3 regions of the Aestuariirhabdus litorea genome follow, and region 3 is predicted to be linked to each of the others. Evidence: predicted binding sites of a transcription regulator. Region 3 holds the regulator's gene; each other region holds the start of a gene.

Region 1 (4,484 bases), 180 kb from region 3:
GAACCCCCATGTTGATCAGGCGGGTGAGTGTTTCCGGGGCGCTGTTGGTGTGCAGGGTCGACATCACCATATGGCCAGTCTGGGCCGCTTTGATGGCGATGTTGGCGGTCTCCAGGTCCCGGATCTCCCCCACCATGATGATGTCCGGATCCTGGCGCAGGAAGGCACGGAGGGCGTTACTGAAGTCCATGCCCCGCTTGGTCGAGACGTTGACCTGGTTGATCCCCTCTAGGTTGATCTCGACCGGGTCCTCCGCGGTGGAGATATTCACCTCAGGTGTATTGAGGATATTCAGGCCGGTATAGAGGGAGACGGTTTTACCGCTACCGGTGGGGCCGGTGACGAGGATCATCCCCTGGGGCTGCGACAGGCAGTCCATATAGAGCTTCTTCTGGTCCTCTTCGTACCCCAGCGCGTCAATACCCATCTGCGCGCTGGTGGGGTCGAGGATACGGAGCACTACTTTTTCGCCCCAGAGGGTAGGTAGGGTATTGACCCGGAAGTCGATCGCCTTGGTCTTGGAGATCTTCATCTTGATGCGCCCATCCTGGGGAACCCGTTTTTCGGCGATATCCATGCCGGACATGATCTTGAGGCGCGAGGCAAGGCGGGGGGCCAGCTGGATAGGGGGACGCGCCACCTCATGAAGCATGCCATCGGTGCGAAAACGCACCCGGTAGGAGCGCTCGTAGGGTTCAAAGTGCAGGTCCGATGAGCCCCCCTTGATGGCGCTGAGGAGCATCTTGTTAACAAATTTTACTACCGGTGCATCGTCGGCATCAGATCCTGTTTCCTCCTCCTTATCATCGGTGACCGCCGATACATCGAGCCCCTCGAGCTCTTCATCTTCGAGGTCACCAAGGGAGGTGTCGCTGGCGTCGAGGAACTTCTCGATGGCGCGGGCGAGTTTGTCCTCCTCCACCAGGATGGCGTCGACGGTGAGGCCGGTGTTAAAGCGGATCTCGTCGAGGGCGACCAGGTTAGTGGGGTCGGCCACGGCCACAAAGAGTCGGGTGCCGCGTTTAAACAGCGGCAGGGTGTGGTGTTTGCGGATAAGCTTTTCGTCCACCAGTGCCTTGGGCAGCATATCGGGCGCGAAGGCGGTCACGTCGAACAGGGGGGAGCCGAATTCGTCCGAGGCGACGCGGGCAATATCGGCCGCCGACACCGTATTGGATTGCACCAGGTGGGTAACAAAGGGGATCTTCTGCTTGGATGCCTGCTGGTAAGCGGCGCTCGCGATAGACTCTTCCAGTAGGTTATCGTCGACCAGCCGCTTGGCCAGTCCGGTGAGAATAATGTTTGCCATAAGTGAGAAACGTCGCCAGTGCTTTCCTTTGGAGATCAATCATATAGCCTAGACCTTTTCAAGTATAGCGTGAAGCCCGGCGGCGATGTATCACTGTGCTGGACGCAGGGCTCTTGCTATTAATGAAGGGGCGTTAAGCGCATAGTGGTCAAATGTGTCAGCCTTTTTGGGGCAGTGGGTGACAAAATTGGTCACCTATCAAACCTGTGAGCCGAGGCTTGAGATGTTAGAGTTAGGCCACTCAAAGGTCTTTTTCGCTGGAAGCTGCCAAGAAATGTGAGCCAGTCCCTTTCCTGAGTCTGTTTGAGTGCGCTGGGCATGGACTGGCACACCCCTTGCTGTTAAGTTCGCCGAGAGTAACAAGTTTGTTGCTAATCACACTGAATTAATTTTGAACACACGTGGAGTATTCACCATGAAATCAGTACAAAAAGGTTTTACCCTGATCGAATTGATGATCGTAGTAGCGATCATCGGTATTCTGGCGGCCGTCGCCATCCCTGCTTACCAGGACTACATCGCCCGCTCGCAGGTGACTGAGGCGGTTAACTTGACTGCAGGCCTGAAAGCGCCGTCGGCTGAATTTTTCCAGAACACCAATACGGTTCCTTCCCTGGATGATTTGGGTGCTACCGTATCAGGCAAGTACGTAGCTGACTTGACTATTCACAACCTGAGCGGCGCTGCTACTACTGGCGCATTTGCAATCGAGGCGGTCATGAGGTCTTCAGGCGTTAACGGAAACATCATCAGCGACTCTTTCATCATTGAAACTAGCGATAGTGGTTCAACTTGGACCTGCGTGGCAGCCGATATTACTGCAACCCCCAAGTTGGGTGATACTGTTCTGATTGATCCTTCTTACCTGCCCAGTGCTTGTAAGTAATCCTGTGGTTTGCTTGAAGTAGTTTAAAAAAGGGGCGCATGCGCCCCTTTTTTGTAAGGGAGCGGTCCATGGATACCACACATCAAAACGGCTTTACTCTTATTGAGTTAATGATCGTCGTCGCGATTATCGGAATACTCGCGTCGGTCGCTATCCCTGCGTATCAAAGTTACGTAGCCCGAGCCCAGGTCAGTGAGGCAATTCTGTTGGCTGGCGGTGTTCGGGTCCAGGTAGCTGAGAGGGCTCAATCCCAGGGCGTTGCACCTGTGATGGGAGACCTGAACGTGACGCCCAGTGGCAAGTACGTGCAAAGTATTACTATTTTCAGTCTAAGCACTAATCAAATAGTGATTCAGGCCGCTTTTCGTACAACGGGGGTAAACGGAAGCATTGCCAGCAAAACCCTGGCGTTCGCTACACCCGACGGTGGCCAGCTATGGCAGTGTGGTAACGGGGGGGCTCTATCCGATACCTACACCACGCTGGACGACACCTATCTCCCTGTATCCTGCAAATAGTTTTTATATATGACAAGAAGTCCCTTTCAGCCCGGCTTTCTGGGCCTTTTTTTTGCTCTTGCCCCTGTTCTTGCCGCCACGCTGCTGCTCTATTGGGGCGGGCTCTCCGGCACGGTTGTACTGGACGACCGTCATATTATTGATGGTCTAAGGGCGATAGACACGGGCACCTCGTTGCAGGACTATCTTTTGAAGGGGGTCGGTGAGCTAAATCGACCGATTGCCTATCTGACCTTCTATTGGCAGCGCGATCTGGTTGAGCCGACCCTTTGGTCCTTTAAAGTGGTGAACCTCTTTCTGCATCTCGCGAACGTCGTTCTTGTCTTCGCGCTTTTGTACCAGTTGATCAGGCATACGCGCTATAAACCCCAAAAGTTATGGCTGGCAACAGGGGCAACGGCGATCTGGGCCTTATCGCCATTGCAAGTCTCCACGGTCCTCTATATGGTCCAGCGAATGACGGAGCTGTCAGCGCTTTTTGTCCTAGCTGCGCTGCTCTGCTGGTATCAGGGCCGTTTCCCCAGTAAGGCGCAATACCGACGGTTAGCCTGGCTGTATCTGGGTTTTGGTATCTGTATGCTACTTGCGCTGCTGAGTAAGGAGAGTGCGATTACCGGATGCGTAATGGTCTTGGTGCTGGATGCAACTTTACTTGGGAAAGAATCCAAGGATCGCACTTACAGGATCTGGCGGTGGCTGGCGATCTATTTACCGTTGATGCTTGTGGCACTTTATTTCTTTATAAAATGGAAAAGCATTGCCACGTATGGAGGGCGGGAGTTTACCCTTGAGGAGAGGCTGCTGACCCAACCCCGCATCCTCTTCGACTACATTGCCAAGTTTGTTGCTCCCCGGTGGGGGGGGTATGGGCTGTTTTATAATGAGTATCCTTTTTCTAGATCGCTGACCGATCCACTTACTACGTTGATAGCCGTAACCGCCATAGCCGTAGGTGCGGGCGTGGCTATCTGGAAGAGAACGGCCTGGCCAATCGCCAGCTTTGCTGTGCTGTTTTTTTTAGCGGGACATTTAGTCGAGTCAACTTTTATACCCTTGGAGCTCTATTTTGAGCACCGGAACTATCTGCCTACGGTGGCGATAGCCTTGTTACTGGCAACGGCGGTAGGACAGATAGTACAGCGAGTGCACAGAAAGCCACTATTGGTGTTAGTGTGCCTTTCCACCGCTATTTGGTTGGTGGCCATGGTTGCTGTATCGCGAAATGAAGTGAGGATGTGGGGGGCGCCGCTGCCCCAGGCCCTGCACTGGTACCAACAACACCCTGACTCCCATCGGGCGCACAGCCATTTGGGAGAGCTGATGTTCAATCTCGGGATGCATCAGCAATCTGCTCGCTTTTATGAGCAAACCATCGAACGCTTCCCGAATGATCCCTCAAAGATGTTGTTATGGTGGGAGCTAGGCTGCTTCCCTTCTGTGGAGTTGAGGCCCGAACTGGAACGAGTCAAACAGGTTTTGAGAAGTGGCGATCACTATCGAGAAACGATCTCTGTTCTCAAAGCAATGTTGGAACTGGTGGAGTCCGGTAAGTGCCAGTCGTTGTCACTGGATGATCTGTTGGCTGCTGCCGATACCTTACTGAGTAATCCAAGCTACAAAAAACATGTAAAGTCTATTCTTGTGTTGATGTCGAGGCTGTATGAGCTGAAGGGGGATGGCCGGAAGGGGCTTGAATATTTGGAGATTGCTGCTTCCAAATACCAAACTTTGGACATCCTGCTGGCGCTATCCCAGCGGTACTATCTAACTG
Region 2 (4,484 bases), on a different contig from region 3:
GCCGCCTTCTGCGCTTCGATCTCCGCCAGGCGCTGGGCCTTGGTGGCGGCCAGGTCGGCGGTGTTGTCCAGTTTTTTCTCCTGTACCCGGCGAGCCTGCAGCTGCCCCTTGCCGTAATGGAAGTACTGCACCAGGGGGATCTTGGCGGGGCAGACGTAGGCGCAGGAGCCGCAGGCGATACAGTCGGACAACCCCAGCTCGCTGGCGGCGGCAAACTGCTCCTTGCGAATGCGCTTGGCCAGCTCCAGTGGCAGCAGCCCCGAGGGGCACACCTCCACGCAACGCGAACAGCGGATACAGGGGCGCGGCATCTCCACCCGCGTCTCCGCCTCGCTCAGGGCGATAATGCCGCTGCTGCCCTTGATCACCGGCACCCGCGGGTGGGGCAACCACTGCCCCATCATCGGCCCCCCCACCAGCAGGCGTTCGTAGGCCTCCCCTTCGAGCCCGCAGTAGGCCAGCAGCTCCTCCACCAGGGTGCCCAGGGGCACCTCCAGATTGGCCGGCCGCGGTACCGCGCCGCCGCCCACAGTGACGATGCGCGACACCAGGGGTTTGCCATCCACCAGCGCCTCGTACACCGCATAGGCGGTGGCCACGTTGTGCATCACCACGCCCAGGTCGGTGGCGTGGCCGCCGGCGGGGATCTCGCGCCCCAGCACCGACTGGATCATCTGTTTCTGTGACCCCTGGGGGTAGCGGGTGGGGACCGACAGGGTAGTGATCTGTGGCTGCTCGCGGCACAACGTCCGCAACGTGGCCAGCGCCTCCTCCTTGTTATCCTCCACCAGGATCAGCGCACGCCGCGCCTCCAGGCAGCGCAGCATCAGTGCCACCCCGGTGACGATCTGCTGGCCCCGCTCGCGCATCAGGCGGTCGTCGCAGGTGAGGTAGGGCTCGCACTCGCCGCCGTTGATGATCAGGGTATCCACCCCATGCTGGCGGGCCAGGTCGAGCTTGACCGCCGAGGGGAAGGTAGCACCCCCCATCCCCACGATACCGGCCTGGCGGATGCGCAGGGCCAACTCGGCGGGGCTGAGACCGAAGGGGTCTTCCGCGGGTACCCGCCAGGGGGTCTGGTGGGCGCTCACCTCGATGACCGCCGTGGTCACCGGTAGCGCCGCCGGGTGGGGGGAGGCGAACTCGCTCACCTCCACCACGGTGCCATCGGCGGGGGCATGCACCGGCGCCGACAGCCACTCCACACTGCCGCCGATCAGTTCACCGCGTTTGACCGGCTGGCCGGGCCGCACCTGCGCCACCGCCGGCTCGCCGATGTGCTGCTGCAGCGGCACATAGAGGCGGCGCGGCAGCGGCAGGCGGATGATCGGCAGCTGCTCGGTACGCTCCTTGCGGGCGTGGGGGTGAACACCGCCGCGAAAGCCAAACAGCTTCATGGTTTCGCCTCCGCCAGGGGTGCCGGCTTGGGCCACTGCCAGCTCGACAGGGTGGGCCGCGGCGCCTGCAGTTCGATCCCCAGGGTGGGGCAGATATCCACGCACTTGTTGCAACCGGTGCAGGCCTCGCTCACCACGCTGTGGAGCTGCTTGGGCGCGCCGATAATGGCGTCGGTGGGGCAGGCCTTGAAACAGCGGGTGCAGCCGATGCACTGCTCGTCCAGCACGATCGCCACCCGCGGCCCACTGTCGGCCAACGCCGACAGGTCAAGCGCCACCCCCAGCTTCTGCGCCAGCGCCTCCGCCAGCGGCTGGCCACCGGGGGGGCAGAGAGTCACCGGCGCCGTGCCCTCGGCCAACGCCCGCGCACCGGCGGGGCAGCCGGGAAAGCCGCACTGACCGCAGTTGGTACCGGGCAATAGTGCCTCCAGCTCCTGCACGATCTCCGGCTCCTCCACCCGCAGGTGGATCGCCGCCACCCCCAGCAGGTAGCCCAGTGCGGACCCCAGCAGGGCCAGTGACATCACCGCCGTAAACATCGGCAACTCCTCCCTAATGAACCGGCAGGCCGGCGAAGCCCATAAAGGCCATCGACAGCAGCCCGGCGACAATAAAGGCGATCGGCACCCCCGCGAAGGCGGCCGGTACCTCGGCAAACTCGAGGCGCTCGCGCAGCCCGGCGAAGATCACCATCACCAGGCTGAACCCCAGCGCCGACCCCATGCCGAACATCAGGCTCTGGGTGAAACTCTTGTGCTCCTGCACATTGAGCAGGGCCACCCCCAGCACTGCGCAATTGGTGGTGATCAGGGGCAGGAAGATCCCCAGCAACTGGTAGAGCAGCGGGCTGCTCTTGCGCACCAGCATCTCGGTAAACTGCACCACCGCCGCGATCACCAGGATGAAGGAGAGAATGCGCAGGAAACCGATCCCCAGGGGGGTGAGGATCAACTCCTCGATCGCCCAGCTGGCCGCGGCGGCGAGGGTGAGAACGAAGGTGGTGGCCATCCCCATACCGATGGCGGTATCGAGCTTGCCCGACACCCCCATAAAGGGACACAGCCCCAGGAACTTCACCAGGACGACGTTGTTGACCAACGCGGTCCCCAAAATCAGTAGCAGGTACTCGGACACAGGCCTCTCCAAAACGGTGCACGCACGCTTGCAGTGCACAGGGACCATTGCAGCCCCTGTGCCAGCCCGGACCCACACCCCTTGAAAGCAGCCAACCTCTTGAATTCATTGATTTTTGAAAAAATCGCCTCGCCATCTTCCGGTAGCCGTGGGCTGTTGGCTTCCCCACACAGCTGCCTCACATGGGTGCGCTTTGTCGCAAAACCTACAAACCCACAAACCCCCTGTGGATACTGGCGTGGCAGGGGTTGGCGGCGATTCCAGTCCCCCATTGCAGCATGGCGCGGTAGTTGCAGGCGCCCATAACCATTAACCGCCTTGTCACGAATCCAACAGGGGTGCCCCATGAGCAAAGCGCAGGTTTTCGACAGCCGGGAGGCGACTCGCCTACCCTCCGGGGTCTACTTCCAGACCGTGGACCAGTCGCCGGTTGCGATCACCATCACCGACCCCGAATCCCGCATTCTTTACACCAATGCGGCCTTTACCCAGGTCACCGGCTACGAGGCGGGGGATGTGCGCGGCCAGCACACCCGCATCCTCTCTGCCGGCAAAACCCCCGCCTGCCTCTACGGTGAACTCTGGAGCACCCTCACCCGCCAGCAGGTGTGGAGTGGCCGGCTGGTCAACCGGCGCAAGGACGACAGCATTTACCTGGCCGAGCTCACCATCACCCCGGTGATCGACAGCGAGGGCAACACCACCCACTACCTGGGGATGCATCGTGACATCACCCGCCTGCAGAAGCTGAGCCAGGAGCTGGAGAACCAACGCACCCTCACCGACTCCATCGTGCGCGGCAGCCCGGTGGCCACCCTGCTGCTGGACAACGAGGGGCGGGTCCGTTTCGAGAACCCCGCCCTCGAGCAGCTCTGCCTGACCCTCGGCTGCGACAGCGAACAGCTGCTGGTGCTGCTGAGCCGGCGCCTGGGCCTCGACTACCGCCAGTGCGGTGATTTCACCGACCTCGAAGTGCGCTGCGACATCCCCGGCATCGGCACCCCCCGCTGGCTTAGCTGCTCCGGCTCCAGCCTGCGGCTGTGGCAGAGCGACGACAGTTTTCACCATGAGCAGGGGCACGACTGCCTGCTGCTCACCGTCAACGACATCACCGATCTCAAGATCCAGCAGGAGGAGGTGCGCATCAACGCGCTGATGGCGCGGCTGGCCGAAAACGAGCTGGTGCACAGCATGCGCGAGGCCCTCAACGGCGCCATCTTCCAGCTGCAGCGCCCCCTCAATGTGACCGGCGCCGCCGCTGCCCTGCAGAAGCGGCGCAACGGCGACAAAGACCCGCTGCACCAGGCGCTGCACGAGGTGCTGGAGTCCTGCCAGCTGGCGATCGACACCCTCAGCCAGGCCTTGCCGCCCCAGCCCCCCATCCACAAGATGCCCCTCAACCTCAACGAGCTGCTGCGCGAGGTGCTGTCGCTCTACACCGAGCGCCTGCTGAGCGAGGGGGTGGTGGTGGACTGGAAACCCTGCAACAGCCTGCCCAGCGTGCTGGGGGACGAGATCTCGTTGTGCAACCTGTTCAAGCAGCTGCTGGACAACGCCCTCACCGCCATGGCCCACGCCCACACCCGCGACCGCGAACTGCGCATCTGCAGCCAGCGCCTCGAGGATGCGGTGCGGGTGACCATCGCCGACAACGGCCCGGGCATCGACGACACCCTGCGCAACAAGGTGTTCCAACCCTTTTTTACCACCTACCAGGAGGATGGCAACCGCAGCGGAATGGGGTTGGTACTGGTGCAGGATGTCGCCAACGAGCATGGAGTCTCCATCGATATCGACCAGAGCACGGGTGGAGGGTGCCAGTTCTCCCTCACCTTCCCGGCCCTGGCGGGACACTGAGGAGTTGCGGGTGAACGACGTTGAATACCCCCCTGGAAAACAACCCGGTCGCGAGCAGCGCCTGAGCGTACAGCTCGACACCCTCTACCGGGTGAG
Region 3 (4,484 bases):
ACAGCGGTAATGTGACCATGGACCAGGGCTCCATTCACATCAGCGGCGACAAAATCACCGTATTCACCACGGATGGAACCGTTACCCGTATGGTTGCCGAGGGGAGTCCGGCCCACTACCGGGAAAAGCCCGCTGCCGACAAAGAGATCATCAAGGCCTATGGCCACACCATCGACTACGCCATCGCTCGAGAGCAGGTGACCCTGCAACACAATGCACAGCTGCTGCAGGAGGGCAACTCCTTCAGCGGAGACACCATCCATTACAATACGGTCACCCAGACGGTGAGCGCCCAGAGCAGCGACCGCGCTGACACCGGCGGTCGTGTCGAGATGATTATCCAGCCCAAGAGCAAGCAGTAACGCGACCCATGGCGACCCTAAAAGCACTCCATCTGGCGAAAAGCTACCGCGGAAGAAAGGTGGTCGAGGACATCTCGGTCAGCATCAGCAGCAACCAGATTGTCGGGCTGCTGGGCCCCAACGGGGCTGGCAAAACCACCAGCTTCTACATGATCGTCGGCCTGGTTAACGCGGATGACGGCCAGATCCTGATCGACGGCGAGGACATCACCCGCCTGCCCATGCACGGGCGCGCCCGCAAGGGGATCGGCTATCTCACCCAGGAAGCCTCCATCTTTCGCAAGCTCAGCGTCACCCAGAACATCCTCGCCATCCTGGAGACCCGCAAGGATCTCAACCGTAAACAGCGACTGGAGAAACTGGAGGAGCTGCTGCAGGAGTTCCATATCACCCATATTCGCAACAGCACAGGTATCAGCCTCTCCGGTGGTGAGCGGCGCCGGGTCGAGATCGCCCGCGCACTGGCCATGGAACCCGCCTTTATCCTGCTGGATGAGCCCTTCGCCGGCGTTGACCCTATCTCGGTCAACGACATCAAGGAGGTGGTTCGCCACCTGCGCAACATAGGTATAGGGGTCCTGATTACTGACCACAACGTACGCGAAACCCTGGACATCTGTGAGTTGGCTTATATCGTCAGCGAGGGCAAGATCATTGCCGAGGGCGATCCCGAAACCGTGATGAACAACCAGAAGGTCAAGGATGTCTACCTAGGACATCAGTTCCGCATATAGGCATTGGGCCCCGTTCAGCCCTATAATGGGCCATGCAAGAATTTTGCCGTGACCAACAGAGCGGCCCTCCTCAAGAAGACAGGCAGATTATGGACCGGACACTCTTTTATCTATGAAACCATCCTTAGTCCTGAAAATGGGCCAGCAGCTGACCATGACCCCTCAGCTGCAGCAAGCCATCAAGCTCCTTCAACTGTCTACCCTGGACCTGCAACAGGAGGTTCAGCAAGCCCTTGAGTCCAACCCCATGCTGGAAGCCGAAGAGGGCTCAGACAGCGAATCCTCATCCGATCACGACCAAAGTGGCGACAATAACGAGTTTGACAGCGCTACCGATTACAACACCCTGAGCGAGGGTGAACAGCGCAAGCAGGAGCAGCAGAGCGTCGACAGCGCCAACAACGAAAATGAGGTGATGTCCGACGACTGGCAGGACAACATCCCAGAGGACCTCCCGGTGGACACCGCCTGGGATGACGTTTACCAGTCCAGCCTGCCCCCCTCTTCCGGCTCCGGTGGAGGGGACAATGACGACTACAACCCGGCCGCACGTGCCAGTACCACCGAGTCACTGCAATCGCACCTGGAGTGGCAACTCAACCTCACCCCGATGTCCGATACGGACCGGGCGATCGCCGTCACCATTATTGACGCGCTCACCGAAGATGGTTACCTCAGCTGCAGCTGCGAAGAGCTGCTGGAGGGGATCGAGGAGGAGCTGGAGATTGAGCTCGATGAGGTGGAAGCCGTACTGCGCCGCATCCAGCAATTTGACCCGGTGGGGGTGGCCGCACGCTCCCTTACCGAATGTTTGCTGATCCAGCTTGCGCAACTCCCCGAGAGCACACCCCACCTGGGTTCGGCGCGACTGGTGGTGGAAAAGTACATCAATCTTCTGGGCACCCACGATTATGCCCAGCTGATGCGCAAATCCCGACTCAAGGAGGCCGACCTTAAGGCCGCCATTGAGTTGATCCAGACCCTGAACCCCAAGCCCGGGGACAGCATCCAGAGTAGTGAACCGGAGTACGTTATTCCCGATGTCACGGTCAAGAAGGTCAATGGCCGCTGGACCGTTGAGCTCAACCCTGACGCCGTACCTCGGGTGCGAATCAACTCCGGGTACGCCTCACTGGTGAAACGTGCCGACAACAGCGCAGACAACACCTACCTCAAAAACCACCTGCAGGAGGCGCGCTGGTTTCTCAAAAGCCTGCAGAGCCGGAACGAAACCCTGATGAAGGTGGCCACCCAGATCGTGGAGCACCAACGGGGGTTCCTGGAATATGGCGACGAGGCGATGAAGCCCCTGGTCTTGCATGACATCGCCGAAGCGGTCAGCATGCACGAATCGACCATTTCACGGGTGACGACGCAAAAATACATGCACACCCCGCGGGGTATTTTTGAGCTTAAGTATTTCTTCTCCAGCCACGTCAGCACCGCCAGTGGTGGGGAGTGCTCATCGACCGCCATTCGGGCCATCATCAAAAAGCTGGTGGCGGCAGAGAACCCGAAAAAACCATTGAGTGACAGTAAAATAGCCGGCCTGCTCGCCGAGCAGGGGATCAAGGTCGCACGGCGCACCATCGCCAAGTACCGTGAATCCCTTTCAATCGCACCTTCTAACGAAAGAAAACGTCTGGTATAGGTTATATTGATTGACGGCAACATAGAGATATCGAGCCTCGGATATGATCGGTAACAGAGGCAAACGCATGAGTCCATCGCACGATGGGTTCAGTATCACGTAAAACAGATCAGGAGAAAGACGCATGCAAATCAATATCAGTGGACATCATGTTGATGTAACCGAGGCATTGCGTGAATATGTAGCAACCAAAGTTGACCGCCTGGAGCGCCATTTTGACACCATCACCAGCGTCAACGTTACCCTCAGCATCGAGAAAGAGGGCCAAAAGGCGGAAGCCAACCTCCATGTACGTGGCGCTGACATTCATGCCACTTCCGTTCATCAAGACATGTATGCCGCCATTGATATGCTGGCCGACAAGCTCGACCGCCAGCTAATGAAACATAAGGAAAAGAGTCTAGCCCGCTAACCCTTGGCCATGAACCTCATATCCCTCCTTAGCCCCGACCGCAGCCTCTGTGCTGCGGAAGGCGGCAGCAAAAAACGCGTATTAGAAACCCTCGCCGAAGCCCTTTCCCACTCGGGACAGGAGATTTCAGCGGGAGAGCTGTTTAACGGGCTGATTGAGCGGGAACGCCTCGGCAGTACCGGGTTCGGTAAGGGGATCGCTATCCCCCATTGTCGTCTCGAGTCCTGCACCGAAGCGATTGCCGCACTGCTCAAGCTTTCCGACGGGGTCGACTTCGATGCCATGGACGACCAACCGGTGGATATCATCTTTGCGCTGGTCGTACCCAATGAGGCCACCAGTGAGCACCTGGCGATTTTGCAGGAACTGGCTGGCCGTCTCGACAACGCCAGCTACCGGAACCGCCTGCGCACGGCGAAAACCAGCAGCGAACTCTACCAGATGGCCATTGCCCCCCTCGACTGACCCTCAAACCACAGACCGTACCCAACACAACTGATATACTGACTGCGCAGAGCCCTTAAGGAAGAATCTCCCCTGACATTCCTACCCCACTCCAGGGGTATCATGCAGGGAGCAGCGAGCGAAGTAGCCAACATGCGACTAGTCATTATCAGTGGACGATCCGGATCCGGTAAGAGTAGTGCCCTCCATGTGCTGGAGGATCAGGGCTTTTATTGTGTCGACAACATGCCCGCCGGGCTGCTGGGCTCGCTGGCCGAAGAGATCTCCCGGGAGCAGGCGCTCAGGAACGCCGCCGTCAGTATCGACGCGCGCAATATGCACGCCGACCTCAAGCGCTTCCCCCAAATCCTTACCCAGCTCACAGAGAGCGGCGTACAGTGCGAAGTGATCTACCTGGATGCGGACCCCGCAACCCTCCTCAAGCGCTTCAGCGAAACGCGCCGACGTCACCCCCTGTCCAACGAAAAATGCTCACTTGAAGAGGCGATCCGCGCCGAAAGCGAGTTGCTGTCACCGCTTAAAAACCGGGCCAAGCTCACGCTGGACACCAGCTCGCTGTCGTTGCATGAGCTACGGGATCTGGTCCGCACCCGAGTCGCCGGGCGCAAGGATGGCAGCCTGGCCCTGCTGTTCCAGTCCTTTGGTTTCAAGCGCGGTATCCCGATTGATGCCGATTACGTATTTGATGTACGCTGTTTGCCTAACCCCTATTGGGTCCCTCATCTCAGGGGCTTCAGCGGACTCGACAGTCCCGTGCAGGAGTTCCTCGCGGAACAGCCCGAAGTGCAGCAGATGATGGTGGATATCGGGGATTTTGTGGAGCGCTGGCTACCGGCCTTCGAGGCGGGAAACCGCAGCTA

Evidence for each region. The regulator sigma-54, encoded in region 3, starts transcription at its own class of promoters, with help from an activator protein. The targets are predictions, from matches to a motif close to TGGCACNNNNNTTGCTNT.
Region 1: the regulator sigma-54 is predicted to act here: its motif matches at 1,634-1,651, upstream of D0544_RS01855 (pilin).
Region 2: the regulator sigma-54 is predicted to act here: its motif matches at 2,811-2,828, upstream of nifL (nitrogen fixation negative regulator NifL).

Annotation. Positions count from the first base shown of each region.
Region 1 is NZ_QWEZ01000001.1:375,753-380,236, forward strand. It holds gene pilB (type IV-A pilus assembly ATPase PilB) at 1-1,309, opposite strand, end outside; gene D0544_RS01855 (pilin) at 1,725-2,195, shown strand; gene D0544_RS01860 (pilin) at 2,264-2,713, shown strand; gene D0544_RS01865 (hypothetical protein) at 2,723-4,484, shown strand, end outside.
Region 2 is NZ_QWEZ01000002.1:788,501-792,984, reverse strand. It holds gene rsxC (electron transport complex subunit RsxC) at 1-1,397, opposite strand, end outside; gene D0544_RS13725 (RnfABCDGE type electron transport complex subunit B) at 1,394-1,936, opposite strand; gene rsxA (electron transport complex subunit RsxA) at 1,950-2,531, opposite strand; gene nifL (nitrogen fixation negative regulator NifL) at 2,877-4,388, shown strand; gene nifA (nif-specific transcriptional activator NifA) at 4,399-4,484, shown strand, end outside.
Region 3 is NZ_QWEZ01000001.1:195,352-199,835, reverse strand. It holds gene lptA (lipopolysaccharide transport periplasmic protein LptA) at 1-362, shown strand, start outside; gene lptB (LPS export ABC transporter ATP-binding protein) at 371-1,096, shown strand; gene D0544_RS00940 (RNA polymerase factor sigma-54) at 1,209-2,747, shown strand; gene hpf (ribosome hibernation-promoting factor, HPF/YfiA family) at 2,872-3,159, shown strand; gene ptsN (PTS IIA-like nitrogen regulatory protein PtsN) at 3,169-3,624, shown strand; gene rapZ (RNase adapter RapZ) at 3,757-4,484, shown strand, end outside.